One region of the Chenggangzhangella methanolivorans genome, then DNA from elsewhere that is predicted to be linked to it. Evidence: predicted binding sites of a transcription regulator. Region 1 holds the regulator's gene; each other region holds the start of a gene.

Region 1 (7,813 bases):
CGACTGGTTCATGCTGCTGGCGCTTCTGGCCGCCTTCGCCGCGAACGAGGTCTGGCGCTCGCTCGGCGTCGTTCTGTCGGCGCGACTGCGCGAGGACAGCGCGCTGTTCGCCTGGGTGCGGATGGTGGCGACAGCGCTGGTGGCGGGGCTGGTGGCGAAGCTGGTGCTCTCGCCGACGGGCGCCTTCGGGCAGGCCCCGCTGTGGCTGAGGCTCGCCGCGGTCGGCTGCGGCGTCGCGGCTTACGCCGCTGGGCGGCGGTCGATGGCGCTTGGCGTTGGCGTCAGCGCCGCCGCGCTCATCGCGGGGATGGCCTGGCTCGGGCCGTAGCCGGCCGAATTTCGCGCGCGAACCATCGCCGTCATGCCCGTTCTTGCGCTGGTATCCACGACTTCGGCGGAGAGCTCTCCGATCCTAGAAGGCGTGGATGCCCCGCTGCCGCCGGGCATGACGGCGACGTTGCGCCTGCGATCGTCGCGTTGGCGGGTCCAAACGCAGTTCGGCCCCGACCGGAGGCCGGGGCCGAACCAAACTTGCGTCGGAACCCCTGCGCTCAGCGGCGCTGGGAGATCGGCATGTAGTCGCGCAACGGCGCGCCGGTGTAGAGCTGGCGCGGGCGGCCGATGCGCTGGGACGGATCCTCGAACATCTCCTTCCACTGCGCGATCCAGCCAACGGTGCGGGCGACGGCGAACAGCACGGTGAACATCGACACCGGGATGCCCATCGCCTTCAGCGTGATGCCCGAGTAGAAATCGATGTTCGGGTAGAGCTTGCGCTCGACGAAATACTCATCCTTGAGCGCGATCTGCTCGAGCTCCATCGCGACGTCGAGCAGCGGGTCGTCCTTGATGCCGAGTTCGCCCAGAACCTCATGGCAGGTCTTCTGCATGATCTTGGCGCGCGGATCGTAGTTCTTGTAGACGCGGTGCCCGAAGCCCATCAGGCGGAACGGGTCGTTCTTGTCCTTGGCCTTGGCCACGTATTTCGAAACGTTCTCGGGCTTGCCGATCTCGCCCAGCATCTTGAGCGCGGCCTCGTTCGCGCCGCCATGCGCCGGGCCCCAGAGGCAGGCGATGCCGGCCGCGATGCAGGCGAAGGGATTGGCGCCCGACGAGCCTGCGAGACGCACCGTCGAGGTGGAGGCGTTCTGCTCGTGGTCGGCATGCAGGATGAAGATGCGGTCCATGGCGCGCGCCAGAACCGGGTTCACCTTGTACTCTTCGCACGGCACCGCGAAGCACATGTTCAGGAAGTTGGCCGAGAAATCGAGCGCGTTCTGCGGATAGACGAAGGGCTGGCCGACCGAATACTTGAACGCCATGGCGGCGAGCGTCGGCGTCTTGGCGATCATGCGGATCGCCGCGATCTCGCGCTGCTCGGGATCGTTGATGTCGGTCGAGTCGTGATAGAAGGCCGAGAGCGCGCCGACGACGCCGCACATCACGGCCATCGGGTGGGCGTCGCGGCGGAAGCCCGAATAGAACCGCGACATCTGCTCATGCACCATGGTGTGGCGCGTGACCTGGCGGTCGAAGTCGGCCTTCTGGGCCGAGGTCGGCAGCTCGCCATGGAGCAGCAGGTAGCAGGTTTCGAGGAAGTCGCCGTTCTCGGCCAGCTGGTCGATCGGGTAGCCGCGATAGAGCAGCACGCCCTCGTCGCCGTCGATGTAGGTGATCTTCGACTCGCAGCTCGCCGTCGAGGTGAAGCCGGGATCGTAGGTGAACATCCCGGTGTTCTTGTAGAGCGTCTGGACATCGAGCACGGACGGCCCGATCGAGCCGTGGCGGATCGGCAGATCCATGCTGGCGCCGCCCACCGAGAGCGTGCCCGGAGCGTCGGAACTGATCTCGGCTTCCTTGAATTTGACCGTGCTGGCCGTCGGTGACATGCGCCATACCCCTTAGCTGAAACAGTGAGGTCTCACGCCGCTCTGACCGGCGCTTTCAGGCCTCGCTCGGAGGCCGCCGGGTCTCATGGCGGCTGCGAGCCTATACGACTATTGTTGCAGCGCAAACTAGGGCGCGGAGCGCCTTTGGCGAGTTTTTTTGATCGGTTTCAGACCTTCTGAATCTGCCGGGCCTGATCCTCAATTCGCCCAAGGCTTTCTTCGCGTCCGAGCGCCGCAAGCACGTCGAAAATGCCGGGCGACGTCTTGCGTCCCGTGAGCGCCGCGCGCAGCGGCTGGGCGACCGCGCCGAGTTTCACGCCCGCGTGCTCGGCGACGCGTCGCACCACGGCCTCGGCGTCGGCGGCGGACCATTCGGGAAGGGCCGCCAGTCCCTGATGGGTCGCGGCCAGCAGGCTGCGCGCCTCCGGCGTAAGCAGCTGTTCGGCGGCGGGCTCCATGGCGAGCGGGCGCTCGTCGGTTAGGAAGCGCGCGCCGTCGAGCAGCTCGACCAGCGTCTTGGCGCGCTCCTTCAGCCCCGGCAGCGCGAGCGCGAAGGCGTCCCACCGGCCGGTGGCGTCGAGCTTGGCCGCCGCCGCCTCGCCGCCCGGCAGGAAGGGCAGGGCCGTCCGGAACGCCGCCAGGAGATCGGCGTCCGGCGTCTCGCGCATGTAGTGGCCGTTGAGGTTCGACAGCTTGACCTGGTCGAAACGCGCGGCGGAGCGGCCGACCGAGCCGATGTCGAACCATTCGACCGCCTGTTCGGTCGAGAAGATCTCGTCGTCGCCGTGGCTCCAGCCGAGCCGCGCCAGATAGTTGCGCAGCGCCGCTGGCAGGAAGCCCATCTCGCGATAGGCCTCGACGCCCAGCGCGCCGTGGCGCTTCGACAGCTTCGCGCCGTCCGGCCCGTGGATCAGCGGGATGTGGGCCATTTTCGGCACGTCCCAGCCGAGCGCCTGGTAGATCTGCGTCTGGCGGGCGGCGTTGGTCAGATGGTCGACGCCGCGGATGACGTGGGTGACGCCCATGTCGTGGTCGTCCACGACCACGGCGAGCATGTAGGTGGGCGTTCCGTCCGAGCGCAGCAGGACGAGGTCGTCGAGGTCCTTGTTGGGGATCACGACGCGGCCCTGCACGAGGTCGTCCACCACTGTCTCCCCCTCGGTCGGGGCCTTCAGGCGAATGGCGGGCGCGCGGCCTTCCGGCGCGTCAGAAGCCGGGCGATCGCGCCAGCGGCCGTCATAGCGGGGCGCGCGGCCCTCGGCTTGAGCGGTCGAGCGCATCTCCTCGAGCTCTTCTGCCGAGGCGTAGCAGCGATAGGCGCGGCCGTCGGCGAGCATCTGCTCCACGGCTTCCCGGTGGCGCTCGGCGCGGGCGAACTGGAACACCGGCTCGCCGTCCCAGTCGAGGCCGATCCATTTCAGTCCGTCGAGGATCGCGTCGATCGCGCCTTGCGTGGAGCGCGCGCGGTCGGTGTCCTCGATCCGGAGCAGCATCTTGCCGCCGAGGCTTCTGGCGAAGAGCCAGTTGAACAAGGCGGTGCGCGCCCCCCCAATGTGGAGGAAGCCGGTGGGCGACGGCGCGAAGCGGGTGACGACGGGTTCGGTCACGGGCGGACGGTCTGGCTCTCGGAAAGGTTGCGTGCGAGGCTCATGGAGCCGCGCGTTGCGGCCCTCCTAACACAGGCGGCGGACCGGGGAAAAGACGGCCATGGCCATCGCGCCGAGCGGGCGTGAGTCGGACGGAGTTCGGGGCAGGGCGCGCGCGATCGCGCTGCCCGGGACCCGCACGCGCGCCGGCGCGCTGCCGGGCCTTTGGCGCGCCGCGCAGGGCTGGCTGCTCGACCGCCTCGCCGAGGAGGCGGAAGCCGGCCGTCCCGCGCTCTGGCTGCCGGTCGCTTTCGGCGTCGGCTGCGCGGTCTATTTCGCCGCCGCGCATGAGCCGGAGCTCTGGGCCGCGGCGCTCGCTTTCGGGATCTCCGCCGGCCTTGTGGTCGCGGCGCGAAAGCGCTTCCTTATCCTTGGCCTGGCTGTCGGGCTTGCGGCCGTAGCGGCGGGGTTTTTGGCCGGAAAGCTCGCGACGATCCGCGCCGACGCGCCGGTTCTGGCGCGCCCGATGTCCGCGGAAGTCGTCGGCCGCGTCGCGCTGATCGAGCCGCGCGAGAACGCCAGGCGGCGGGTGACGCTCGAGGTCGAACGCTTCGGCCCGCTCGAGGACGAGGACCTGCCGCGCCGCGTGCGCTTCACGCTTGGGCCCGAGCCCGCCTTCACGGCCGGAGACCGCGTCTCGCTCGAAGCTTTCTGGCGGCCGCCCGAGGGGCCGGTGCGGCCCGGCGGCTACGACTTCGCGCGCGTCGCCTTCTTCAACGGGATCGGCGCGAGCGCCTTCGCGCCGAAGAACGTGAAGGCCTGGGGCCCTGCCGAAACGCAAGGCTGGGACGCGGCCCTTCAACGATTGCGCGAACGGCTGACGAAGCGCATCACCGCCGCAGTGGGCGGTCCTGAAGGAACGGTGGCGGCCGCGCTCGTCACCGGCGTTCAGGGGCCGATCCCGCAGCCGACCGAGGACGCGCTGCGCGCCGCGGGCCTCAGCCACATCCTGTCGATCTCCGGTCTTCACATGGCGCTGATCGCCGGGACGCTGTTCGCTCTCGTGCGCGCGGCGCTGGCGCTCATTCCGGGCCTTGCGCTGCGATGGCCGGTGAAGGGCGTCGCAGCGGCGCTCGCGCTCGCCGGGGCGACCTTTTACCTGGCGCTCTCGGGCGCGGAGGTCGCGACGCAGCGCTCCTACGTCATGATCGCGGTGGCGTTCGTCGCGGTGCTGGTCGGCCGCCCGGCGCTGTCGCTGCGAAACTTCGCGCTCGCGGGCCTCGCCGTGATGGCGCTGACGCCCGACGCGCTGCTCGGGCCGAGCTTCCAGATGTCGTTCGCGGCGGTCGCGGGCCTCCTCGCCTGGTTCGAGGCGCGCAAGGGCAAGGCGAAGCCGCCGCCGCCCGAAACCCTTGCGGGCAAGGCGCTGCGCTGGTTCGCCGCCGCCGCGGCCGTCGCCGTGATGACGACGATCGTCGCGGGTCTCGCGACCGCGCCCTTCGCCGCCTATCACTTCCACCGCACCACCCCCTATTCGCTGGTCGGCAACGCGCTCGCCACCCCGCTGCTCGGGATCATCGTGATGCCGAGCGTCGTCGGCGGCCTCGCCTTCGCGCCGCTCGGGCTCGACGGACCTTGGTGGCAGGCCATGGGCTTTGGCCTGCGCGGCGTATTGGCGATCGCCGAGACCGTCGCCTCGTGGCCTGGCTCCGAACGCTTCGTGTTCGCCTTCGGGGAAACGGCGCTCATCCTGTTCGCGGTCGGGATCGCCTGGCTCTGCCTGTGGCGAACGGCGCTGCGCTATCTCGGCGCGCCCGCGATCGGCCTCGCGCTCGCGCTGGCGGCGTTTCCGGCGCGGCCCGACGTCGTGATCGACGCCTCCGGACGGCAGATCGCCGCGCGCGGGCCCGACGGGCGCCTGGCGATCCTCGGAGGCCGGGCGTCGAGCTTCTCGGCGAGGGTCTGGCGCGGGGCTGACGGCGAGGCGCCGGGGGGCCCGAGTCCCGACGGCGGGCGCTGCGACTCGCAAGGCTGCGTCGCGCCGCTTTCCGGCGGTGGAGAGGTCGCGCTCGTGACCGACGCGCGGGCCTTCGCCGAGGAGTGCCGGATTGCGACGCTCGTCGTCACGCCGCTCGTCGCGCCGAAGGCCTGCAGCGAAACCGCGGCGGTCGTCGACCGGCGGACGCTCGCCGCGACCGGCGCGCTGGAGCTGACGCGGCAAGGCGTGGCGTTCTCGGCCAAGGCGGCGCGCGATCCGGCCGGACGGCGTCCGTGGACGGGCCCTATGCTTCGCGATCCGCCGCCGGCGGAGGCGCTGCGGCTGAGCTTCGCCACGCAGCCGAAGGCGGCCGGACCGCCGCAGGATCACAAGATCGTCGATCCCACGGAACCGGACGATATGACAGGCGACGGCGAAGAGCCCTAGCGTCTGCGGCCGCTCGATGCCGCCGACATATCCGTCCCCCTTCCCTTGCGGGAGAGGGTTAGGGGGAGCCTCCGAACTTTACAAAAAGGCGCCGCCCGCGCCCCTCAAGCGGCCAGCGCTTCGCGTCGCCTACCTTCTCCCACAGCGGGATAAGGAGAGACGCCGTCGCGTCGAAAGGCGAAGCCTTCAATACCGGCGGATCAGCCCCACGAGCCGGCCCTGGATCGCGACGCGGTCGGGGCCGAAGATGCGGGTCTCGTAGGCCGGGTTGGCGGCCTCGAGAGCGATCGAGGCGCCGCGCTTCCTTAGACGCTTCAGCGTCGCCTCTTCGTCGTCGACCAGCGCGACGACGATGTCGCCGGTGTCGGCGGTGGTCTGCTTCTTGATCAGCACCAGGTCGCCGTCGAGGATCCCGGCCTCGATCATCGAGTCGCCGCGCACTTCGAGCGCGAAATGCTCGCCGCCGCCCAACATGTCGGGCGACACCGAGATCGTGTGGCTGCGCGACTGGATCGCCTCGATCGGCACGCCGGCGGCGATGCGCCCCATGACGGGGACGGAGACCGAGCGGGGATCCTCATCCTCGTTCGCTGGCTGCGGACGGCGGCCGAGGCTGCCCTCGATGACGTTCGGAGAGAACCGGCCGGTCGGCCGCGTGACGGCGGGAGCGGCGGCTTCCGGCAGCTTCACCACCTCGAGAGCCCTGGCCCGGTTCGGCAGGCGGCGGATGAAGCCGCGCTCCTCCAGCGCCATGATGAGACGGTGGATGCCGGACTTCGACTGAAGCCCCAGCGCATCCTTCATCTCCTCGAACGAGGGGGGAACGCCGGTCTCCTTCAGCCGCTCGTGAATGAAGCGCAGGAGATCATATTGCTTGCGGGTCAGCATCGACGGCTCCGCGCGAGGCCAAAACAAATCATGAACACGACCGTAACTGTTCTAGACATGTTCCGCAAGCGTTAACATCCCGTTTCCGTCCGCGTGTCGGACAGACGAACGAGCGACGCGCCGCCGATGCGCCTCGCCGCGCAGCACGACCAGAGAGGGCGTAGGACCGATCTCCGACAAGCCGGGCGCCCGCGGCGATAGGTAGTCTTGCGGATGCCCGCCACGGTTGCCGGCGTCTAAACTTGTCGGAGTGCGGTCGCGCGTCGCGATCTCTAAGCAACCGACATCAGGAGACGACGATGCGTCGACTGGCCTTCGCGGTAGCGTGCGGTGTTGCGGCGTCTTGGTCCATGGCGGGCGAGGCGGCCGCGCGTGACTATTCTGGAAAATACAAGAGCAAGATCACGCTGCCGAACGGCGACGTCGTTAAGGCGAACGTCACGATCGTCAAGGTCGATGGTAGTATCTATCGATCTGAGTCAAAGTACGGGGATTTCATAGAGCTTTCGATGTGCTTTGCCGAGGAAGATCGCTTGAGTTGCGGATTTGCTCCCAAGTCCGGCGGCGGCTATGTCGGGTTCAGCATCTATGAGCCGGATGGATCGGGCAAACTGATCGGCAAATTCGCAGAGACGTCCACTCAGAAGCTCGGCAAGGAAGTCTTGACGCCCGTCGGGAAGTAGACGCTTCGGTCGGCCGCTTGCGGCGAGCCTTAGTAAGGATGCGGCAGCGCGAGGATCCGGCATGCGTCGCCGGCCTTCGCGGCCGGGGCGTGCGCGGGGCGGACCAGCAGGCATTCGGCGTCCGAGAGTCGGCGCAGCATCGACGAATCCTGCCGCGGAAACGCGGTCGCGACGGGAACGCCGTCAAGCCCGATTTCGAGCGCGGCGCGCATATAGTCCTCGCGCTGGTCGTTCTCGGGCATGTCGCGGCCGAGCCTGGCGGGCAGCAAAGCCGGATCGAGGTCCGCGCGCCCCGACAGCCGCCTGAGCGCGGGCGCGAGGAACAGCAGCGAACAGACGATC
Region 2 (7,813 bases), on a different contig from region 1:
GGTGAAGATCAGCCGCCGCCCGCCGGGCAGGTCGACCCCATAGAGGTTCGCAGAGCCGGGCTCCACGCGAAAGCCGATCGGCGGCTCGGCCGGAAGCGCCGCGAGATTGCGCGCGACCGCAAGCACGGCCATCCGCCCCGCGATCTTGCCCGCGAGCGTCTCCCCGAAGCGCTCTACCAGTCGCTCGTGGACGTTGAACAGCCTCTGAACTGAACGATTCGGGAACCCGATCTTCATGTAGGATCCAAAATCGTTACGCAATAGGTAACATTTTTCCTTGCACTCGAAGCGTGCCGACCCCACGTCAACGTGACGGGCGCGAGCCGGCCTCCGAACGGGGGGATCGAACTCAGCGTCGCCGTTTCAGGAGTGGGACGCATGTCGAACGACATTGAGCGGGCCGGCGGGATCAAGCTGGTCATTTTCGACGAGAATCTGAACAGCCGGAAGGTTAAGGCCGAGCGCCGGACTGTGAAAGGCCGCGACGTCGCCCTCCTCGCCGGCGCGCTGCCGCCGGACGAGTTCGCGGTGCTCTACCGAGGCGACAGCGGCGGCCTCGCCGACCTCGCCGAGGACGCCGAGCGCAAGGTCGACGACGGTGACGAGTTCTGGGTGATCGAGTCGGCCGACCTCCATCGCTTCGAGTGCGACGGTATCGACTTCGTGTGGCCCAAGGCGACTGTCCCGGGGACCGTGCTCTATGGCGTAACCCGGATCGACCCGGCGAAGCGCTCGCTCGTCCTCGAGCGCCGCGACCAGCCCGACCTCCGGATCGAGACCACCGACACTGTCGATCTTGGCGCCGCAGGCTTCGAACGTTTCCGGAGCGAGCGCCGCCCCAAGACCCATCGCATCTATATCGGCGACGTCCCCTACGACGTGGCCGATGACGAGATGACGGGGGCCCAGATCGCCGCCCTCGGCGGCGTCCCCGCGGACTACCTGCTGTTCGAAGAACGTCCGGGCGACGACAAGCCGATCGACCTCGGCTCCACCGTCAAGATCCGCGACGGCCTGCGGTTCTATGGCCAGCCCCGGGCGACCTTCGGATGAGCAAGGTCTTCGGCGCGCATTTCAGCCGGCTCCAGACCGCCTTTCCGGGCGCCAGCTGGAGCGAAAGAGACGCCGGCTTCGTCGTGCACGTCCCAGGCGTGCCGACGGAGCCGCCGGGCGGTTGGAACATGGCCGCGACGGGCGTCTGGTTCGTCGCGGCGGCGAACTATCCGCAAGCCGCGCCAGACTGCTTCTTCGCCGACCGCGGACTGCGGCTCGCCGCCGGGACGCAGCCGACGAACACGTCGGTCGACAACCCCCAGCTCGGCTCGCCGCTGCTCTGGTTTTCCTGGCACGTCGCGCGGTGGCTCCCGAACCGGGACGACCTCCTGACCTACGTCAACGTCATCCGAGAGCGCTTGAGGCAGGCCCAATGATCCGGCGCATCGTGTTCCCCGACGGCTCGCTTGCGGCGCTCAAGGCGGCGCTGCTCGCCTACGCCCCGCTCGAGGCGGCGGCGATCATGACGGTCGCGCCTTCGGGGGCGGAGGGGCTGCTGGTCAACGACGTCGAAGTGGCGCCGCCCGAGGCCTACATCGTCCAGTCTCCGGTGCGGCTCGAGCTCGCCCCGGCTTTTCACGTGCCGTTGCTGAAGCGGGCGCGCGACGAAGGCCTCGGGCTCATCTTCGCGCACACGCATCCCGGCGCGCGGGTCGTTGAATTTTCGAAGGTCGATGACGCCGGCGAGGCTGTTGTCATGCCTGCGCTGTTCTCGCGCGCGCCTCACGGCCCGCACGGCTCGCTGATCCTGAGCGAGCACGGCCACGCCGCTCGGGCGCGCTTGCGCGACGGCGCCACCATCGTCATTCCCGAGATCGTCGAAGTAGGCCGCTCGGTCAGGCGCTCCGGGCCTGCGCTCGACAGGGCGACCATCGATGCGATCGACGACCGCAACGTCCGCGCCCTCGGCGAGGCCGGTCAACGGTCCCTGCGCGCGCTGACGCTCGCCGTCGTCGGCGCCGGCGGCACAGGCTCTCTGGTCATCGAGCAGGCCGCGCACCTTGGAATCGGACGTCTCATTCTGATCGACGACGAGAGGATCGAGGACACCAACCGCAATCGCGTGGTCGGCGCGTCGCCGGGATCCGTCGGCGATCTCAAGGTCGATGTTGCGGCTGAGATGGTCAGGCGCATCACGGGGGGGCGGACCATCGTGGAGCCTTTCCCGCTCAACGTACTCGACGCGGAAGGCGGGAAACTTCTGCTGCGCGCCGACTTCGTCATGTGCTGCACCGACAGTCACGGCAGTAGGGCCGTCGTGAACCAGATCGCGTACCAGCATCTGGTCCCGGCGATCGATCTCGGCGTGCAGGTCGACGCCGTCGACGGCCAGGTCCAGGCGATCGCAGGCCGCGTGCAAATGCTCGCGCCGGGACTGCCCTGCCTGCAGTGCGGCGGCGTTCTCGATCCCGCCGCCGTTCGAAGAGATTTCGAAAGCGCCCAGGAGCGAGCGGCTGATCCTTACAATGTGCCGGATACGCCTCAGCCGGCCGTGATCGCGCTGAATGGCGTTGTCGCATCATCCGCGATGACAATGCTCATGGCGGCCGTGGCCGGCCTGCCCATGCGATCCCGAGGACTGAATTACAACGGACGCGAGGGTGTCATCCGCAGCTTTGGCGGCGAGCCGGACGAGAGCTGCGTTGTGTGTTCGCGCGGGCTTGGCGCGTTCGCCGCAGGCGATCGGCAACCGATGGTCTGGCGGCGGCGCTGAAAGGAGCGACCCATGTTCTCCACGATCAAGCGCCTTTGGTCATGGCTTTGGCGGCCCGCCCCGGCGCCGCCGCCAGCCGCGCCCCGCTACATACGTCCGTTCCGCAATGTCGAGACCGTCGACACCCAAGCCGCCGCGACGATCGCCGTCGAAAAACGGGACGCGATCGCGCTCGTCGAGGGCGCCAAGGGTCTGAAATCGGTCGCGTTCCGCTGTCCATGCGGTTGTGGCGAAATCCGACGGGTCAACACATCCCCTTCAATCGCGCCGTGCTGGGGGGTCAAAGTCTCGGGCGGGCGCGTCAGCCTTCACCCATCGGTGGATCTCACCTCAGGCTGCCGCGCTCATTTCGTGCTCAAAGACAACATGGCGATCATGTTGCCTTGATCGGCGCGACGCGCTGCGGAGACGCTCCCGGCGAACCAGGCTGGGGACCGCTCACTCGACCAGCGCTTCCAGAAACGCGCGGAGCACGCCACTTTCGGCCCATGATCGATACGCTTTGCCAGAATATCTATGACGAAACGCGCTCATTCTACGCCTCGGTGAAGGATGAGCTCGCCGACGCCGCGCTTGGCTTCCGGATATTGTACGGGCCGCCCATGATCGGCGCGCCGCTTCTGTTCCTGGGCTATCAGCCCGGCGGCAAAAAGATCGAAGATGTTCAACACCACGAGAGTTGGCCGCAGGAAAGCGACTACGCCGTCAAGCCCTGGCCCTTGACGAGGCAGATCCGCTCTGTGTTCGGCCCAGAGAGAACGGCGCGCAGCACAGGCCTCAACGCCATCTTTTTCCGCGCCCCAAGCGTCAAGGCATGGATGAAGCTGCCGACGCCACTACGCCTCAAGCTCGAGACGTTCTCCGCCGAGCGATAGGAGGCCATCGTCCATGCTCTCAGGCCAAAGCGCATCGTGATCATTGGATCGGGCAACTTCGATCTTCTCACCAAAGGCGACGTGGCGCTCCGCGGCCGCAAGGGCGTCGCTCTGGCGAAGACGGGCGAGCTTTGGGGCGTCCCGGCGACCGGCACAGTCCATCTCAGTGGCTACCGGCTTTCAGCCAGCGACCGCGACCTGCTCCGCCAGCACTTCAGTCCCGCGCCATAGCGGACGACTGATCGGGGCCGGCCGGCCGGTGCGGGAAATGACGCCATGCGACCAAGCCGAGCACAAACCGCATGGCGTCGCGAGCCCCATCATCGCCGCAAACCCGACCCACTGCGACGTCGCGCTTCAGTCAACGGGCGGCGCCTCCACAAAAGGTCCGACGCCGATCCAGCAAAGCGACAACGCCCATTAAATCCTTGATAATTCTTATATATTTATAGTTTGTTCTTTATATGTTCCGGTGTAAGGTTTGTTGATGATTCGGGCAGACATTGATGTTCGTTGACGCCTTTGAGCCCGTCCGCGCTAGCTGCGCGGTCGCAGGACCCGAAATGACGCAATCTTCGTTCACGCTTCGCCAGCAACAGGAATGGCCGTTCGTCGCGCCGATCGACGCAGCCTTGGAGCTCGGCGCCTATGAGGCGCTCTGGGCGGGCGATCGCGCGAGCTTCAAGTCACTGGCGGAACGGTTCTCCAGTGGAGACGGCGTAAGGCCATCGGACCTCGTCCCCGAAAGTGAAGCGCGGGCTTATGCGGCTCGGGTCGTCGATAGGCTCCGAGCGCTGATCGGAAGCCGCTTCGACGTGCGCGTCTTTGGCGAGGCCGACTATCCCAACAAGCTCCGCGACGCCACCTATCCAATCGAGTTGCTCTATTTTCAAGGCAACTGGGATCTGGTGCATTCGCGCTCCGTCGCCGTGGTCGGCACGCGTAAACCGAGCGAAGACGGGATCGCGCGCGCCCGGCAGCTCGCCAAAAAGCTTGTCGCGGACGACTTCACCGTCGTCTCCGGGCTGGCGGAAGGCATCGACACCGCGGCGCATCAGGCCACGATCGCGGCAGGCGGATCGACCATCGCCGTCATCGGGACGCCTCTTGGGCATGTTTATCCAAAGGCGAACCGGGATCTGCAAAGCCAGATCGCAAAGAACCACCTTGTGATCAGCCAGGTGCCGCTCGAGCGCTACGAGGCCCAGAATCCGAAGGTGAACCGCTTCTTTTTTCCGGAGCGGAACAAGACGATGTCCGCGATCAGCGAGGCGACGATAATCGTCGAGGCCGGCGAGACCTCAGGCACTCTGATCCAGGCCCGCGAGGCGTTGAAGCAAGGCCGGAAACTGTTCATCCTCAACAGCTGCTTCGAGCGGGCGGATCTGACTTGGCCCGCGAAGTTCGAGCGTGAGGGAGCCGTGCGCGTCCGGAGCTACGATGACATCCGACACGAGCTGGTCGGGTAGAGCCCGCCGCATTGGAGATCTCGAGCGGCCGGATCATTATCTGCTTCGACCGGACGACGTCTGCTATTTCTTCGGCGATTATACGTCGAACGAGTCGTTCAGTTATAGCGAAACCAATCAGCTCATTCGAAATCTGAAGAAGCCGCCCTCGGTACGCGGGACGGCTCAATGGCCGCACAAGATGCGTGCGATAGAGCGCGCTGCGCGCGCAATCCGATTAAGCCTTCAGGACGACGCGCTCGACAGCATCACGATCGTGCCGATCCCGCCTTCCCGGCCGAAGTCATCTCCGGATCATGACGATCGCATGCTTCAGGTCGTGAAACGTATCGACCCCCGCTGCGACGTTCGTGAAATGCTGCTTTCGACCGCCGATCGAGAAGCGCGTCACGTTTCGGGAGCGCGCCGGGATACCGAAGAGCTTAAGGCAAGCCTCGAGATTGATAAGGGCCTCTGCGCAAAGGACGTGGGTCGCGTATTGCTCGTCGACGACGTGCTTACGACCGGCTGCAGCTTCACAGTCTGCAAGGACATGATCCATGCCTATTTCGGCGAGGTGTCCGTCGTCGGCATGTTCGTCGCGCGGCGCGTCCTGCCGAAGGTCGACTTCGAAAGCCTCTTCGGAGACGTCCAGCTTCCATGAAGCAGACGAAACCCGCGCCACGGGCTTCGCTCAGGGGCCTTCGACATCACCGTCTCGCTTGGCGCCTCGCGCCACGACAGTGAGCGCATCGTCCGGAAGCGGGCGCTGTAACGCGCGCGCCTCATCCCAAGGCGCCTCCATCCAGATGTCGATCTCCTCGGCTGTTGTGAGGATGACCGGCATGGCTTTCGGATGGATCGGAGCGACGACCGCGTTCGGCTCAGTCGTCAGGAAGCCATAGACGTCGACCTCCGGCTCCCAGCCCCTGGTCGCCTTACGGACCGACGACCAAGACGTCCACAGGCCAGCGAAGACGCAGAGCGGTCGATCTTCAGCCAACGCAAACCACGTCGGCGAGAATTTGCCGTCCACGCCGCGCTCGTATTCCGAGAACGATGTCATCGGGACCACGCAGCGGTTCTCGACCGACAGCCAGCGCGTCCAGTGCTTGCTCACGACATTGCGGATGTTGGTCGTTCCCGCGTCGGGCTCCATCTTCAGCAGCTGGTCGAAGTCGACGTCCTTACCCTTGGCGCGCAGCTTGTCGGCGCGCTTGGAGGCGGCGTCGAACAACGCCTTTCGAGATGACGGCATGCCCCACCGAGCGAGCACGAGCTCGCGACCGCCTGCGCCGTTGCGCACGATCGGCGCTTCATAATCCGGGAAGATTCCCGTCATGGCCGGCAGGTTGCCGGTGCGGTCGACCATTGCGCGCGTCAGCTCACGGATCGCAGTCTGACCCTTTGTCAACGAGTAGAGGTTACACATCTGGACATCTCGGTGTCAGGGCCGGTCCTTGCGCGCTAGACCGCATTGGACCGCGGCCTGCCTCACAGCGCTAGCCTAGAAACCGTCATCGCGATCATCGTCGCATCGCGCGGGATCAAGCAGGAACTGGTCTATGAGAGCGACGCTGACATTCGTGCTCCTGCTGTCGCAACCTGTTACTGCTGAGCCAACGGACGACGTTCAGCTGCTGCGGCAGCTTGGCTATGTCGCGGGACAGGCCGTGGCCTGCGACATCGAAAGGCCCGATGTTGCGGCGCAAGTCGCGACCGCGATGGCGGACGCGATGGGCCTCAGTGACGAAACCAGCCATAAGCTGATGGTCGACCAAGCGCTCAGCGCCGCTGCGCAGCCCTGCGCCGCCCCTGCAGGTCGACTGGAAGAGATCCGGTCCAACTGGAAAGCCATGCGGCGGCGCGCGGGTCTTGAATGACGGTCCCGGGCTGCATTCGAAACCGCGCCGGAACGCTTCTCATCGGAAGTCCCGCGTCTTCACTTTGATCGTGTCGAGGTGAAGATCGCGAATGTAGATGTCGCGCGTCTTGAGCCCCTTCGGCGGGGACCCACGAGGGCCCGGCGTCGAACCGTGATGCACCTCGTCGCCGCGTCCGTGCGGCAGCGGAAACTCGCCATCGCGTTCCCCGACGCTCGCGAGCTCCGCCGACAGGTTCGTAAGGCGCTGCGCGACCAGATGGACGACCTCGCCCTCACGCTGAACCCGGCCATAGACCGCGATCATGCCAGCCGAAAGGATCGTGCGGCGGTTCTTCTCGAACACGTTCGGCCAGACCACGAGGTTCGCGACCCCGCTCTCGTCCTCGAGCGTGATGAACATGACGCCTTTGGCGCTGCCCGGGCGCTGTCGGACCAGCACCACGCCCGCGATCTCGACCCAGCGCCGGTCTCGCGCCTCCATGGCCTCGAGGCAGGTCACCATTCGGCGCCGCTTCAGATCTTCTCGCAGAAACGCGACCGGATGGGTGCGGAGCGACAGGCTGACATGGCGGTAGTCCTCAACGACCTCGCCGCCAGCCGTCATCGGCCGCAGCGCGACGGCGGGCTCGGACACCTCCGGAACAATCTCGTACTCACGCGCCGACGCCGCAGCGAACAGCGGTAACGGCTCATCGCGCAGGCCCCGAATCGACCAGAGCGCCTCTCGCCGCGCAAGCCCGAAGGCTGGCCGGAACGCGTCCGCCTCTGCGATCTGGGTCAGGGCGGCCACGGGGACACCCGCGCGACGCCAGAGATCGTCCATCGAGGCAAAAGGACG
Region 3 (7,813 bases), on a different contig from region 1:
ACGACATCCTGCAGCATCCTTCGCGAGGGCTCGTGGAACAGGACGTCGTTGGTCACGACCGTCGCTACGCGCATTCGCGTCGCAAGGTTCGAGAGCTCGTGAAGCCGAAGCTGGTCGTTGGGCCGGCGGCGCAGCGTCAGCGCCATGTAGGCCCGGTCGCCGAACGCGTCTCGAAGGCGACGCAGCCGCAGTCCGCACTCCTCGTCGGCCACGTCGGGGACGAGCACGGCGAGCAGGCCTTCGCCGTAAGCGACGAGATCAAGCCACTCGAGATGGCACTTCGCCTTGCCGCCGCGGCGCTTGCCAAGCGACAGCAGTCGGCAGAGCCGCGAGTAAGCCGCCCGGTCGGTCGGATAGACCAGCACCGACATGCCGTCGGCGAGATCCAGGCGGCAGCCCACGACGGCGCGCACGCCCGTGACCTTGGCGGCCTCGTGGGAGCGGACGATCCCCGCGAGCGAATTGCGGTCGACGACCGCGAGCGCCTCGATTCCACAGACCGAGGCTTGCGAGAACAGCTCCTCACAGGACGACGCGCCACGCAGGAACGAGAAGTGCGAGGTGACCTGGAGTTCAGCGTAGCGGTGGCCGGTCATCCAAACACGCCGTGCACGAACCAGCGGTGTGATCCAGTGGAAGAATCCTCGCCGTCGCCAGCCCGGTAGAGCCAGTAGCGCTCACCTGCGTCATCCTCGATCCGGAAGTAGTCCCGGACCGCGACCAGTTCGGCGTCCCGCGTCCACCACTCGCCGAACACCCGCTCCGGGCCGTCGGCGCGCCGCACCCGCCGGCGGATGCCGCGCCAGGTGAAGCTGACCGGCGGATGATCGGGGAGCAGCGCGACCGTCTCGACCGGTTCGGGTCGAGGCAGTAGCCGCGACGGCCGCGGCCAGTGGCCCGGCCAGCCCGCGCCAGTGTCCGCCGACATCGCGGGCACGCGGCACACCGAGCGTTCGGGCACGTCGCTCGCCACGGGTGCGAACCGGTAGATCGCCCGCTCGCCGACCCGGTTCATCAGCGTGTCGACCAAGTCGGAGACGTCCGCGACGGTCTCCTCGATCAGCGAGCTGACGGCCTGCTTGTGTCCGAAGGGCTCGGCGACGGTCGCGGCGAGCGTCATCATCTCGATGCCAAATCCTGGCGCGATGGTCTCGATCTTGTCGCAGAGCAGCCGCGTCAGCCGCTTCACGTCACGGACGGGCATCGCCATGCCAACCTGGACCGCCTGCATGTCGTTGTCGACGCGGCGGCAGATGAGATCGAGCCGGCGCGCGCCGAGGCCGCGCTCCTCCAGTCGCTCGCAGAGCTGGACCACAAGCTTCTCGATGTAGCGCGCGATCGTCTCAGCAGCACCGATCGGTTCGGCGAATGCGCGGCTCACCTCAATCAGATCCGGCGGTCGGACCGGTTCGATCGGTTCGGCCAGGTCCCCGAGGGCTTGATCGATCCGGCGGCCGAGCTCTGGGCCGAAGCGCAAAGTCAGCGGCGCCCGGGGCTGCGCCAGAAGGTCGCCGACCCGGTCGAATCCAAGCGTCCGCAGCGCGGCCGCGGTCGGACCCTGAATCCGCAGGGATTCGAGCGGGAGGTCGGCGAGGACAGTCGGGCCATGCCCCGGGGAGGCGACGGTGGAGGCTCGGGCGACGTACCGGGCAAGCGCGTGGGCCGCGCCCCAGGTGTCGGCGACGGCAGCGCGAGCTGCGACGCCCGACATCGCGAGCCTGCCGACCAGGCAGTACAGCATCGTGGCCTCGCCGCCGTGAAGATGATCAGCGCCGGTCGCCTCAATGACGAGCCCGTTTGGCGGATCGGGCGCGACGATCGGAGAAAACCGCAGCGCCCAGACCGCCAGCCGTTCAAGCGCCTCGGCGTCTTCTGCCGGGTTGGCGTCGTAAAGGATGAGGTCCTTCACTAGGACCTGGGCCTTGGTCGCCGCCATCCCGATCCGAAGGCCTGCGGCATACGCGGCCGCGTCCAAGGCCACGACGGCTCGCCTGTTGCCTTCGCGCCCAACGAGGACGAACGGCGTCTCAGCCGGCGGCGCTGCGTCGCCAGCCCTGCGCCGGAACCTGTCGGTGGACCAGGTCGGAAGGAAGAGCGAGACGACCCGTGCCATCGCACGCCTCCAGTTCGAAATCAGCGCTTTCGCCCGCCCGCGCCCGGATCAGTTCGACGAGCCATCGGTGTCTTCCGACGCCCGGCACTGGTAGCGGAGCTGACGGAATCACCGAGATCCGCCATCGGGTCGTCGCCGCCGTCGGCTGCCCGAAATCCATCGCCTCCGCCTGTCGTCGCCATCGACGAAGCGCGATGCCGATCGAGCCTGTCCCTTCGGCTGCAAGCTGGAGTCGGCGGGAGGCCGTCATCGCAAGGCGAGCGAGTTCGCCGATCACCGCGCCGAGGCCGCCATGGCGCAGGCCTTCCTCCATGCAGGCAAGCACGGTCTTGTCGTCGCCGGCCTCGACATAAATCACCCGGTCGGCGATGAGCCCGGCTTGAGCGATCGCCGGCGCGAACAGGTCGGGACGCGTGACGCACCACAGGACCTTTCCCTTGGTGCGAGCGGCGACGCCCGCGCTGAACAGGGCGGCCGCCGCGCCATCGATCGCGCCGTCGCCTCCGCCAGCGACCTCATGCAGCGCTCCGAAAGCGAGACCACCTCCGGGAAGGCGCGAGTCGACCTCGGCGATCCCGAACGGGAGCGCCGATCGTGCGCGCTTCGAGCGGCCTTCGATCCGCTCAATCTGGGCGCGCAACAAGTCAATGGCGGGCTGCGGCCGCACGCTTTTCGTCTCCCTCCGGAACCGGACGCGCTATTATGTTCGCTATCTGTTCTAATTCGGCTACGTCAGAGTCAAGACGCTATCTTTGGCTTGCCGCGTTCCGCGACCGGCACGCCATCAGACTCAGGGGAACGAGCCGTGGGACGAATTGTCCGCCAACCCAGTTACGCAGATCGATGAGCCGAGCGAAGCGGATCCAGGCGGCGCTCGAGGCGGAGGCGCACCGCGTCGTCGAGGAGCTGCCGCGATGCGCGCTGTGCGGGCGACGGATTCCTTCCTCCGCCAGGCAGTCGGAGCATCACCTCGTCCCAAAATCCCGCGGCGGCACGTTCGGGCCGACCGTCCTGCTTCACCAGATCTGCCACAACGTCATCCATGCGCTGTTCTCAGAGAAGGAGCTTGCTCGGCGTCTGTCAGACATCGAGGCGTTGAGGGCTGAACCTGAAGTCGCGACCTTCATCGCGTGGGTTCGGACCAAGCCGGACGACTTCCACGCGCCGACGCGCAGGGCGAAGGACAAGCGATAGGCGGCGTCGCTCACAGTGGACGCCCGGCCGGACGTGATGCGGCCAGGACGGTCGCGATCTAGAGTGCTGTTTGAGACCGTGGAGATCCGTTCTGATGGCGCGACGGGCCGGCAGCGCCGATCTTCCCTTGCATGGCGGGCACGTCCCGGCTTGGCTTGGCCAGCGTATGACCAAGCTCGGCGCGGTCATCACGGAAGCCATCGTGCACCACTACGGTCGCGACGAGTTTCTGCAACGTCTCGCTCAGCCTTCTGGTTCCAGAGCTTTGGCTCCGTGATGGGAATGGACTGGCATTCGTCCGGGGTGACGACCAGCGTCGTGGGCGCACTGAAGCGGAGTCTGACGCCGCTTGCGGGCGAGCTCGGGATTCATGTCTGCGGCGGCCGCGGAAAGCAGTCGCGCCTGACGCCAAGCGAGCTGCTCGCGGTCGGGGCGCGGGTCGGGATCGATGCTCCGGCGCTCGCAGCCAACAGCCGGCTGATCGTCAAGGTCGACAGCGCTGCCGTTCAAGACGGCTTCGATCTCTACCTGCACAGCTTCGTTGTGACAGACGATGGTCGCTGGACGGTGATCCAGCGGGGCATGAACGGCGATCTCCGGCAGGCGCGCCGGTATCATTGGCTGTCTGAGGGCCTTACGAGCTTTCTCGACGATTCGCACGCGGCGATCGACGGCGAGACCGGCGGCTCGATCCTGAACCTTGCGGACCGCCGCGCCACGGCTTCGCGGGACGCGCAGCTCGATCTCCTTCGCACCACATCGCCCGACAAAATCGCGACCGAGGCCTTGGCGCTCGAACCTCGCGCGGAAAAAGAGGCCATACCCACCGACCAGATGACGCTGCCGCACCTGTCTATGCCGGCGCATCACGAGGTCCGTGCGAGCGACGTGATTGCACGGCGTCTCCAGGGGGCGATCGCCGCCGCGGCGGAACGAGGCCCCGAGGACTTTGCGGATGTGCTCGCCACGCCCGGTGTCGGGGCGCGAACGGTGCGGGCGCTCGCTTTGGTGGCAGAGGTCGTCCATGGCGCGCCATGTCGGTTCAGCGACCCCGCTCGGTTCTCCTTCGCTCACGGCGGCAAGGACCGCCATCCGTTCCCGGTGCCTACGCGCGTCTACGACGAGACCATCGGAGTTTTGAAGTCTACAGTCTCGAAAGCGAAGCTCGGCAATGACGAGCGGCTGGAGGCGCTCACGCGGCTCGATCGGGAAGCACGACGCCTCGAGTCCGTCGTCAGCGGGCCCGCTATCGACGACGTGCTTCGGGAGGAACGCGGCCGGTCGCATGAGTATGGTGGTCGCAGTACGTTCGGCTGGGAGCCCGCGCCCGAGGAGCAGATCGTCGGCGCAGCTTGAGGCCGTAGGGCTCAGATGCGCCAACAACAAACTTCGAAGATCGTCCTGTAAGCCGACATTCTGTACGCCATATTCGTTGAGGTCATCCCGGCGACTTCGATAGCCGGACCTTCATCTCCTCGATGAGGCGCCGGACGCGAGCGGGCACGTGGCGGCGCGTTGGAAGTACGGCCCATATCGCGAGCGGTTCGGTCTCCGCGTCGTCGAGCGGCACAGCCACGAGACTTCCGTTAGCCAAGTCTTCGGCCACGTCCCAGAAGGTCAGCAGCGCAAAGCCCGCTCCCGCGCGGCAGGCGGCCCGGACCGCGTCGACGCTGCTCGCCGACAACCGCCCTGCGACCCGTTTCGCGACCCGCTCTCCGGCTCGGCTGAACACCCATGCGTCTATCGCGTGAAGGGTGAGGCACACATGGTCGTCGAGCTCGGCGAGCGTACGCGGCGCGCCGTGGGCCCGGACATGCCCGGGCGCAGCGCACAGTATCCGCGGATTGTCCGCGACCTTGATGGCGATCAGCCCGGATTCCTGCAGGGTCGCAACGCGTATCGCGACGTCGATGCCGGCAGCGACGATGTCCACGATGCCGTCGCTCAGGGTCAGGTCGACCTTGAGGAGCGGATTCTCCGCCATCAGCCACACGGCGAGCGGAACCACGATCGATCGGCCGATGAGGTTCGGGGCCGTGATCTTGAGGACGCCGCTCAAGCCCGCCTCCCGCCGTTCAGCGAAGGCCGAGGCCGCGGCCTCGCGCGCCTCCAGCATCGACTGCGCAAGCGGCAGGAACGTCTCGCCGTCGCCGGTCAGCGCGACCGAGCGGGTGGTGCGGTGGAACAGCCGGACGCCGAGTTCCTTTTCGAGCGCGGCAAGCCGCCGGCTGACCGCCATTGGCGACAGCCCTGCCTGACGGCCAGCGCCCGACAGGCTGCCGGTCGATGCGATCGAGCAGAACAACGCGACGTCGCCAAGATCCATATCTTATCACTGAACGATAAACTGATTCTCGTCGACCCGCGCTTCCGGGCGCCGCAACCCTTGGCTATCTCTGCCGCACGAACTTAAGCGTATCGAGCTTCTCTGAAAGGCGCGCCGAACCGAACGACAGGACGAGCGGACAATGTCCAACGACACTCTCTTCACGAAATTCGATATAAAGGAGATGACCCTCCGCAACCGGTTCGCGGTCGCCCCCATGACGCGCGTCAGCGCCACGGCGGACGGGTTCGCGACCGAGCGGATAGCCCGCTATTACGAGCGCTTCGCGCAGGGCGGGTTCGGCCTCGTCATCACGGAGGGGCTCTACACGGATCAGGCTCATGCGCAGGGCTACCTGCATCAGCCGGGCCTCGCCGACGAGGATCAGGCGCTCTCCTGGGCGCCCGTGGTCGAGGCTGTCCGACGCCACGGGGCGCGGCTCGTCGCGCAGCTCATGCATGCCGGCGCTCTGAGCCAGGGCAACCGCTTCCGCCCGACCACCATCGGACCGTCTGCGATCCAGCCTATGGGCGAGCAGATGGCGTTCTATCGCGGCCAGGGTCGCTACCCTGCGCCGTCCGAGATCACGGAAGAGCAGATCGCCGACGCGGTCGAAGGCTTCGCCGCCTCGGCGGCCCGGGCCGTTACAACGGCGGGCTTCGACGGGATCGAGATCCACGGCGCGAACGGCTATCTGCTCGACCAGTTCCTCACCGATCACACCAACCGGCGGACTGACCGCTGGGGCGGCGACACGCGGCGGCGGATGGAGCTGACGCTTGCGGTCTTCAGGGTCGTCCGGGAGCGCGTCGGCGGCGCGGTCCCGGTCGGGGTCCGGATCTCGCAGGGTAAGGTCAACGACTTCGCGCACAAATGGGCGGGCGGCGAGGCTGACGCCGAGGCGATCTTCGGCGCGCTTGGCGATGCGGGCGCCGACTACATCCACGTCACCGAGCACGAAGCCTGGCGCCCCGCGTTCGAGGGCGGCGACACGAGCCTTGCTGCCCTCGCAAGACGCTACGCGCCGAACGCCGCGATCATCGCGAACGGCGGCCTGAGCGATCTCGCACAGGCGGCGAAGGTCATCGGCGAGGCCGCGGACCTTGTCTCGCTCGGCAAGGGCGCGCTCGCCAACCCCGACCTTCCGAACCGGGCGCGCGAAGGGCGCGCCTTCGGCGCTTTCGACCCTGCGATCCTTGGACCCGTTGCTGACGTCAAGGATCGGGAACTCGCAGCCTAAGGCGGCTCAATCCTCAACCCATGGAGACGATCATGCTGGAACGCGTCATCACCGAAACCGATAACTACGCGCCCTACCTGCTGTCGCAGGGCATCCGCTTCGGCGACCTGCTTTTTATCTCGGGCCAGGCCGGCGCCGGAGACAACGGAAAGATCGTCGAGGGCGGCTTCCGTGCGCAGGGCGAGCAGGCCTTCGCGAACCTTCGACGCGCGCTCGAGGCCGGCGGATCGAGCCTCAAGGACGTGATCAAGGTGACGATCTTCGTCACCGACATGGGACAGTTCGCCGAGGTCGTCGAACTCAGGCGAAAGTTCTTTTCCGAGCCCTATCCGGCAGACACGATCGCCGAGGTCCGGGCGCTCTACGATCCGGCCGCGATGATCGAGATCGAAGCCATCGCGGCCGTCCGCGTGTAAACAATGCCGCCAAGCATCCGGCGGCGCAGCCTCCGAGAAGCTGGCCATTGGCTGCCTGAGCAGTCTTAAAGCCTGTAGCCGCCGCTGGCCTCGACCACCTGACCGGTGACCCAGCGGCCGTTGTCGGAGACGAGGAAGGCCACGACGGAGGCGATGTCGGACGTCTCGCCGAAGCGACGGAGCGCCGTGTCGCCCTCGATGGCCTTCACGATATCAGCGTTCTCGCGGACAGACGCGTTCATGTCGGTTCGCGTCCAACCCGGAGCCACGACGTTCACGGTGATGCCGCGCGGCCCGAGCTCCATCGCCAGCGCGTGGCTCAGTGTGTTGATGGCGGCTTTCGCCATCGAGTAGATCGGGACCATCGGCTGCGGCCGTGTGGCGAGCGCCGATGAGATGTTGATGATCCGTCCGGGGTCGCGGAGGCGGCTCAGCGCCGACTGCGCCATGAAGAAGGGCGCGCGGGCGTGGACAGCGATCATCGCGTCCCAGGCCTCGGGCGTGGCGTCGCTGAGGCCGCCCCA
Region 4 (7,813 bases), 1.3 Mb from region 1:
CGCGCTTCAGCGGCCAGCCGCCCTCGAGCGTGCGGTCGACCAGCGGATCGAGCGCGCGCTGTTCCTTCAACACGCCGCCGACGAGATCGCGGAAGAACGCGGCGTCGGCCGGCTTGTACTCGTCGCCGTCCACCACCTTTCCGAGCCAGTGCGACTCGAACTGCGCGAGCGTGTCGGGAAGGCCGGCTCCTGCGACGTCCATCTGGTAGAGCGCCTGGACGGCCGCGAGCCGGGCCGCCGAACGGGTTTCGCCCTTCGCCATCTCAGGCCTCCACGCGGCGCTTGAGCCGCAGCAGCGACAGCGCGGCCTCGGCGGCCCCGCCGCCCTTGTCCATCTCGGCGACGCGGGCCCGGGCGAGCGCCTGGGCCTCGTTCTCGACGGTGAGAACGCCGTTGCCGAGCGGCAGCCGCAGCGCGACGGACAGATCCATCAGGCCGCGGGCGCTCTGCTCGGAGACGATCTCGTAATGTGTGGTCTCGCCGCGGATGACGCAGCCGAGCGCGACGGCCGCGTCATACGGCGTTCCCCGCGCGGCCGCAGTCTCGAGCAGGATCGCGATCCCGGTCGGCAGCTCGAGAGCGCCCGGCACGGTCACGACGTCGAACGTCGTCCCGGCGGCTTCGAGATGGCCGACGGCGCCCTTGAGCAGCTCGTCGGCGATCTCGTCATAGAAGCGCGCCTCGACGACGAGGATGTGGGCGCGCATGGGCTCGACGGCGCCTTTGCGCCGTTGCGGTTCGGCCATAGGATTTAGAGACCTTCGAAATTGGACGAGGCGCTTGCTAGCCGAGCGCGCCCGCCTCGGCAAGGCGCGCGGCGTAGCGGGCCATCATGTCGACTTCGAGATTGACGCGGTCGCCGACCCTCCGGTCGCCCCAGGCGGTCTCCTTCAGCGTGTGCGGAATGAGGTGGACGGAGAAGCGCAGGCCCTCGACCGTGTTGACGGTGAGCGAGGTTCCGTCGAGCGCGACGGAACCCTTGGCGGCGATAAACTTGGCGAGCGCCGGCGGCGCGTCGAGCTCGAAGCGCACCGTATCCGGCCCCTCGTCTCGCGCGACGATCTCGCCCAGCCCGTCCACATGGCCGAGCACGAGATGACCGCCGAGCTCGTCGCCCATCTTTAGGGCGCGCTCGAGGTTGAGCCGCGTTCCCTCGCGCCATGTTCCGGCGGTGGTGAGCTTGAGCGTCTCCGGGCCGGCGTCGACCGAGAAGGCCGCGCCGTCCCCATGCGACTCCACGGCCGTCACCGTGAGGCAGACGCCGTCATGAGCGATCGAGGCCCCGAGCGCGATCCCGGCCGGGTCGTAGCGGCTCGCGACGCGGAAGCGGACGAGTTCGCCCTCCTCCCGCCGCTCGAGAATTTTTCCGATGTCGCTGACGATGCCGGTGAACATGGCTGAGCCTTGCGGAAGCGAAGTGCGTGCTTCGAGACGCCAGCCGCCGGCCGGCTCCTCAGCATGAGGTGCGTGAAGGGTGGCGGAGAAGGCGATATGTCTTTCGCCGGATAGCTCCTCACGCCCGCAACGGTCCTCATGCTGAGGAGCGCCGAAGGCGCGTCTCGAAGCACGCAGTTCCTGTCAGCCCCGCAGATACGTTCTCCAGACGTCGTCGCCAACCCGCTCCTGCGAGACTTCGGGCAGACCCGCGCGAACGAGCGCCGCCAGCGGGAGGCCATCCACGGCGTCCGCCCCCAGCATCCTGGGCGCGATCAGCATCACGGCCTCGTCGACGAGGCCGGCTGCAAGCAGCGCCTTGGCCGCCATCGGCCCGCCCTCGACCATCAGCCGCGTGATCCCGCGCGCCCCGAGAAGCTGAAGCGCCTGATCGAGCCGCAGGCCGCCCTCCCCGCGCTCGACGCGCAACACCTCGACGCCGGCGTCGCGGAGCGCGCGCTCTTGGTCCGCAGGCGCGTCCACGGCGGCGAAGACCCATGTCGAGACCTCACGCGCGCCCCGGACGAGTTTCGCGCCGAGCGGCGTCCGCAGCCCTGCGTCCAGCACGATCCGGATCGGCGAACGATCTTCCATGCCCGGCAGCCGGCAGGTCAGCTCCGGATCGTCCGCCAGAACCGTGCCGATCCCGACGAGGATGGCGTCGCTCTCCGCCCGCATCAGGTGGACGCGGGCGCGGGAGGCTTCGCCGGTGATCGCGACCGGTTTTCCGCCGGGCAGCGCCACCTTGCCGTCCTCGGACTGCGCGAGTTTGAGCGTCACGAGCGGGCGTCCGAGCGTGACGCGCGCGACATGGCCGGCGTTCAGCCGCCGCGCCTCCGCCTCCATCACGCCGGTCTCGACGGAGATCCCGGCGTCGCGCAGCCGCGCGAAGCCCCTTCCGGCCACGCGCTCATCCGGATCGCCGGTCGCCGCGATCACCCGCGTGACGCCGGCGGCGATCACCGCGTCGGCGCAGGGGGGCGTCTTGCCGAAATGGCTGCAGGGCTCGAGCGTGACGTAGAGCGTTGAGCCCCGGGCCGCGTCGCCCGCCTGCGCCAACGCGACCGTCTCGGCGTGCGGACGGCCGCCGGGCTGGGTCCAGCCGCGGCCGATGATCGTTCCGTCTGGCGCGACGAGCACCGCGCCCACGGCGGGGTTGGGGGCGGTGCGGCCAAGGCCGCGGCGCGCGAGGCCGAGCGCCAGCTTCATGAAGCTCGCGTCTTGAGCCGTTAAACCATTGATCGAACTAGACACTTACTCTCACTGACGGGTTGATCGCCTGTCAGAGATCACTGTTTTGCTGGCCCGAGGCCAAAGCTGACGGTTTGCCAGATACAGGAGAAACAGCTGGTACGAAACAGCCCAGCAATCGTGGCCGCTGTCCCAAGCCACCCTTCTAACGAGAAGCTTTCGCAGAACGTCAACGGCCGCCTGATCCACTGGATGAGATTTCGCCGAGAAGCTGCTCAAAGTCCTTGGCTTCCCGGAAATTGCGGTAGACCGAAGCGAAGCGCACATAGGCGACGTCGTCGAGGCTTTTCAGCCCCTCCATCACCAGCAGCCCGAGGGTCTCGGCCGGCACGTCGGGCTCGCCTGTGCTCTCGAGCTGCCGGACGATGTCCGAGACCAGCGTCTCGATCCGCTCGGGCTCCACGGGGCGCTTGCGCAGCGCGACCGCGATCGAACGGTGCAGCTTGTCGCGGTCGAACGGAACGCGGCGGCCGGAGCGTTTCACCACGTTCAGCTCGCGCAGCTGGATGCGCTCGAAGGTCGTGAAGCGCTGGCCGCAGGCCCCGCAGACGCGGCGGCGGCGGATCACGGCCCCATCCTCGGCGGGCCGGGAGTCCTTGACCTGGCTGTCAGGCGCGCCGCAGTGCGGACACTTCATGCGAGGGGAGCTCCAAGGCGACGTTCGCCGCCGTCCTGCCCGAGCTTGTCTCGGGCATCCACGACTTTTTCGGGACGACCTGCGACGACCCAAGTCGTGGATACCCGGCTTCGCCGGGCATGACGAGCCCGACGCTCGCCGCCCGAACAGGAAGCGGCCCGCCTTCCGGAGAAGACGGGCCGCCGCCGTCGATAGGCCGAAGCCTTGGGAGAGATCAGTCCGCGTAGAGCGGGAAGCGCGAGACGAGCTCGGAGACTTCCTTGCGGACCTTCGCCTCGACTTCCGAATCCTCGTCCGCGCCCTTCTGCGAGAGCACGTCCAGCACCTGGGCGATCATGTCGCCGACCTGCTGGAACTCGCTCACGCCGAAGCCGCGGGTGGTGCCGGCCGGCGTCCCGAGGCGGATGCCCGAGGTCACCATCGGCTTCTCGGGGTCGAACGGGATGCCGTTCTTGTTGCAGGTGATGTGGGCGCGGCCGAGCGCGATCTCCGAGACCTTGCCGGTCAGCTTCTTCGGGCGCAGGTCGACAAGCATCAAATGCGTGTCGGTGCCGCCCGAGACGATGTCGAAGCCGTGGCCCTTGAGGTTCTCGGCGAGCGCCTTGGCGTTGGCGATCACGTTCTTGATGTAGACCTTGTAGTCCGGGCGCAGCGCCTCGCCGAAGGCGACCGCCTTCGCCGCGATGACGTGCATCAGCGGGCCGCCCTGGATGCCGGGGAACACCGCCGAGTTGAACTTCTTGGCGAGCGCCTCGTCATTGGTGAGGATCATGCCGCCGCGCGGGCCGCGCAGCGTCTTGTGCGTCGTCGTGGTGGCGACATGCGCGTGGTCGAGCGGGTTCGGATGCGCGCCGCCGGCGACGAGGCCCGCGAAATGCGCCATGTCGACCATGAAGAACGCGCCCACCTCGTCGGCGATCTTGCGGAACGCCGCGAAGTCGATCTGGCGCGGATAGGCCGAGCCGCCGGTGATGATCACCTTCGGCTTGTGCTCCTTGGCGAGGCGCTCGACCTCCTCCATGTCGATCCGCTGGTCTTCCTTGCGGACGTTGTAGTTGACCGCGTTGAACCACTTGCCCGAGAGCGCCGCCTTGGCGCCGTGGGTGAGGTGGCCGCCGGCCGCAAGGTCGAGGCCGAGGAAGGTGTCGCCCGGCTGCATGAGCGCGAGGAACACCGCGGTGTTGGCCTGCGCGCCTGAATGGGGCTGCACGTTGGCGAACTCGCAGTTGAAGAGCTTCTTGGCGCGGTCGATCGCGAGCTGTTCGGCGACGTCGACGAACTGGCAGCCGCCATAGTAGCGGCGGCCCGGATAGCCTTCCGCGTACTTGTTGGTCAGCACCGAGCCCTGCGCCTCGAGCACGGCGCGCGAGACGATGTTCTCCGAAGCGATCAGCTCGATCTCGTCGCGCTGGCGGCCGAGCTCGGACTTGATGGCGTCGTAGAGCTCCGGATCGCTCTCGGCGACCCCGGCCTGGAAGAAGCGGCTTTCGGCGGCCTGCGCCTGAACGTCGCTCATGGACATGGACGATCTCCCTGATGGTTGTCCCGCCGGTCGCCGCCGGCTGAACGCGGGCCTCTCAACCCGCGCCGGCGTCCCTCGCCGACGAATGCGGCTTAAGCGCCTTGAACTTGAAGCCGCACGATAGGCGGAAATGACTCGACCGCACAGTGCGGCGGAAGGCGTAGCTTGGTCGCATTCGACTTTGTATTAAGGCAGCCGCATTTGTATGCCAGATGCCATCAGTTCTTCTGAACAGCTCGACCCAGCCGATCGTTCCTGTTACGTTCCGACTCGACACGCGTGCGGCGATACGCGGCTTGACCTCGGCGTTTCGACGGGCGCGCCTTGACCGGAGCGCGGCGCCGCACGACCTGACGCCGAACGGCCACCCGACCGCCGGTGGGAAAGACTGAACCATGAGCAAGACCGCATCGCGGACCCCAGGGCCACGCGCGCCGAAGAGCGGCGCGCCTTCGCCTTCGAGCGCAAAGAAAACGGCGCCGAAGACCGACGCGCCCTCGCCTCCCAACAAGAGCAAGGCTGCGCCAAGCGAGACGAAGACGCCGCCCAAGCGCGCAAGCGCCGGCAAGTCGTCGGCCGCCGCGCTCGAAGCCGCCTTCGACAAGGCCGCCGGGCGCGCGCCTGCGGCCCCGCGCGACCAGCGCATGATCTCGATCCGCGGCGCGCGCGAGCACAATCTCAAGAACGTCGACCTCGACATCCCGCGTGACCGGCTCGTCGTGTTCACCGGCCTGTCGGGCTCGGGAAAATCCTCGCTCGCCTTCGACACGATCTACGCCGAAGGCCAGCGCCGCTATGTCGAGAGCCTCTCGGCCTACGCCCGCCAGTTCCTCGAGATGATGCAGAAGCCGGACGTCGACCAGATCGACGGCCTGTCGCCCGCCATCTCGATCGAGCAGAAGACGACGTCCAAGAACCCGCGCTCGACGGTCGGCACCGTCACCGAGATCCACGACTACATGCGCCTGCTCTGGGCGCGCGTCGGCATCCCGTATTCGCCGGCAACCGGCCTGCCGATCGAAAGCCAGACCGTCAGCCAGATGGTCGATCGCCTCAAGGCGCTGCCCGAGGGCTCGCGGCTCTATCTGCTCGCGCCCGTGGTGCGCGGCCGCAAGGGCGAGTACCGCAAGGAGATCGCCGAGTTCCAGAAGAAAGGCTTTCAGCGCCTGAAGGTCGACGGGACCTTCTACGAGATCGCCGACGCGCCCGCGCTCGACAAGAAGCTGAAGCACGACATCGACGTGGTGGTGGACCGCGTGGTCATCCGCGGCGACATCAACAGCCGCCTCGCCGACAGCCTCGAGCAGGCGCTCGGTCTCGCCGACGGCATCGCGATCGCGGAGTTCGCCGATGGCGTGGACGAGCACGGCCAGCCGCGGCGGATGACGTTCAGCCAGAAATTCGCCTGCCCGGTGTCCGGCTTCACGATTCCCGAGATCGAGCCGCGCCTGTTCTCGTTCAACAATCCCTTCGGCGCCTGCCCGGCCTGCGACGGCCTCGGCACCGAGATGAGCGTCGACGCCAATCTCGTGGTTCCCGACGGCGGGCTGACGCTGCGCAAGGGCGCCATCGCGCCCTGGGCGCGCTCGACCTCGCCCTATTATCTCCAGACCCTCGAAGCGCTCGCCAAGCACTACGGCTTCTCGCTGACGAAGCCCTGGGCGGACCTTCCGGAGAAGGCGAAGAACGTCATTCTCTATGGCTCGGGCGACGACAAGGTCCGCTTCGTCTATGACGACGGCCTGCGCTCCTACGAGACGGTCAAGACCTTCGAGGGCGTGGTGGTGAACCTCGAGCGCCGCTGGAAGGAGACCGACAGCGAGTGGGCGCGCGAGGAGATCGGCCGCTACATGTCGGACGTCGCGTGCCTGGCCTGCGAGGGCTTTCGCCTGAAGCCCGAGGCGTTGGCGGTGCGGGTGGCGGACAGCCACATCGGCCGCGCCTCGGCGCTCTCGGTGAAGGCCGCGCATGGCTGGTTCGAGGACCTGCCCAACCGCCTCACGGCCAAGCAGAACGAAATCGCGTTCCGGATCCTCAAGGAGATCCGCGATCGCCTGAAGTTCCTCGTCGACGTCGGGCTCGACTATCTCACGCTCTCGCGCGGCTCCGGCTCGCTTTCGGGCGGCGAGAGCCAGCGCATCCGGCTCGCGTCCCAGATCGGATCGGGCCTCACGGGCGTGCTCTATGTGCTCGACGAGCCGTCGATCGGCCTGCACCAGCGCGACAACGCCCGCCTGCTGACGACGCTCGAGCGCCTGCGCGACCTCGGCAACACGGTCATCGTCGTCGAGCATGACGAGGACGCGATCCGACTCGCCGACTATGTGGTCGACGTCGGCCCCGCGGCCGGCGTCCATGGCGGCGAGATCGTGGCGCACGGCACGCCCGCGGAGGTCATGGCGAACCCTGACAGCCTGACGGGCAAGTATCTCACCGGCGAGATGATGGTGCAGCCGCGCGCCACCCGTCGGAAGCCGAACGCCAAGAAGACCCTCAAGGTCATCGGCGCGAAGTCCAACAACCTCAAGGACGTGACCGCCGAGATCCCGCTCGGCGTGTTCACCTGCGTCACCGGCGTCTCGGGCGGCGGCAAGTCCACGCTGCTGATCGACACGCTGTTCAAGGCCGCGGCCCGAAAGCTCAACGGCGCCAACGAAAACCCCGGCGTCCACGAGCGCATCGAGGGCTTCGAGCATCTCGACAAGGTCATCGACATCGACCAGTCGCCGATCGGACGGACGCCCCGCTCGAACCCGGCGACCTATATCGGCGCCTTCACGCCGATTCGGGAGTGGTTCGCCGGCCTGCCCGAGGCCAAGGCGCGCGGCTACATGCCGGGGCGCTTCTCGTTCAACGTGAAGGGCGGCCGCTGCGAGGCCTGCCAGGGCGACGGCGTCATCAAGATCGAGATGCACTTCCTGCCCGACGTCTACGTCACCTGCGACGTCTGCAAGGGCAAGCGCTACGAC

The links. Region 1 encodes LexA, which represses DNA repair genes until DNA is damaged. Its sites were predicted from a motif close to TGTTCNNNNTGTGTTCNG; they were not measured.
Positions count from the first base shown of each region.
Region 2: ACFOWB_RS07855 (DNA-processing protein DprA) is a predicted target of LexA. The motif match lies at 4,097-4,114, and genes of this name have one in related genera.
Region 3: ACFOWB_RS07885 (ImuA family protein) is a predicted target of LexA. The motif match lies at 2,817-2,834, and genes of this name have one in related genera.
Region 4: uvrA (excinuclease ABC subunit UvrA) is a predicted target of LexA. The motif match lies at 5,095-5,112, and genes of this name have one in related genera.

Region 1 is NZ_JBHRXS010000006.1:223,119-230,931, forward strand. It holds gene ACFOWB_RS12240 (AzlD domain-containing protein) at 1-328, shown strand, start outside; gene gltA (citrate synthase) at 552-1,889, opposite strand; gene gltX (glutamate--tRNA ligase) at 2,057-3,496, opposite strand; gene ACFOWB_RS12255 (ComEC/Rec2 family competence protein) at 3,597-5,900, shown strand; gene lexA (transcriptional repressor LexA) at 6,087-6,788, opposite strand; gene ACFOWB_RS12265 (hypothetical protein) at 7,088-7,471, shown strand; gene ACFOWB_RS12270 (molybdopterin molybdotransferase MoeA) at 7,501-7,813, opposite strand, start outside.
Region 2 is NZ_JBHRXS010000004.1:510,520-518,332, forward strand. It holds gene ACFOWB_RS07820 (hypothetical protein) at 1-237, opposite strand, end outside; gene ACFOWB_RS07825 (multiubiquitin domain-containing protein) at 379-1,053, shown strand; gene ACFOWB_RS07830 (E2/UBC family protein) at 1,050-1,430, shown strand; gene ACFOWB_RS07835 (HesA/MoeB/ThiF family protein) at 1,517-2,767, shown strand; gene ACFOWB_RS07840 (DUF6527 family protein) at 2,780-3,154, shown strand; gene ACFOWB_RS07845 (hypothetical protein) at 3,256-3,642, shown strand; gene ACFOWB_RS07850 (hypothetical protein) at 3,679-3,873, shown strand; gene ACFOWB_RS07855 (DNA-processing protein DprA) at 4,206-5,111, shown strand; gene ACFOWB_RS07860 (hypothetical protein) at 5,083-5,754, shown strand; gene ACFOWB_RS07865 (SOS response-associated peptidase) at 5,785-6,522, opposite strand; gene ACFOWB_RS07870 (hypothetical protein) at 6,656-6,973, shown strand; gene ACFOWB_RS07875 (error-prone DNA polymerase) at 7,013-7,813, opposite strand, start outside.
Region 3 is NZ_JBHRXS010000004.1:520,206-528,018, forward strand. It holds gene ACFOWB_RS07875 (error-prone DNA polymerase) at 1-596, opposite strand, end outside; gene ACFOWB_RS07880 (Y-family DNA polymerase) at 593-2,113, opposite strand; gene ACFOWB_RS07885 (ImuA family protein) at 2,028-2,780, opposite strand; gene ACFOWB_RS07890 (HNH endonuclease) at 2,957-3,307, shown strand; partial or broken gene ACFOWB_RS07895 (DUF763 domain-containing protein) at 3,402-4,663, shown strand; gene ACFOWB_RS07900 (LysR family transcriptional regulator) at 4,746-5,633, opposite strand; gene ACFOWB_RS07905 (NADH:flavin oxidoreductase) at 5,776-6,873, shown strand; gene ACFOWB_RS07910 (RidA family protein) at 6,906-7,289, shown strand; gene ACFOWB_RS07915 (SDR family NAD(P)-dependent oxidoreductase) at 7,355-7,813, opposite strand, start outside.
Region 4 is NZ_JBHRXS010000006.1:1,477,248-1,485,060, forward strand. It holds gene nusB (transcription antitermination factor NusB) at 1-262, opposite strand, end outside; gene ribH (6,7-dimethyl-8-ribityllumazine synthase) at 264-746, opposite strand; gene ACFOWB_RS18510 (riboflavin synthase) at 784-1,395, opposite strand; gene ribD (bifunctional diaminohydroxyphosphoribosylaminopyrimidine deaminase/5-amino-6-(5-phosphoribosylamino)uracil reductase RibD) at 1,579-2,688, opposite strand; gene nrdR (transcriptional regulator NrdR) at 2,855-3,322, opposite strand; gene glyA (serine hydroxymethyltransferase) at 3,537-4,844, opposite strand; gene uvrA (excinuclease ABC subunit UvrA) at 5,240-7,813, shown strand, end outside.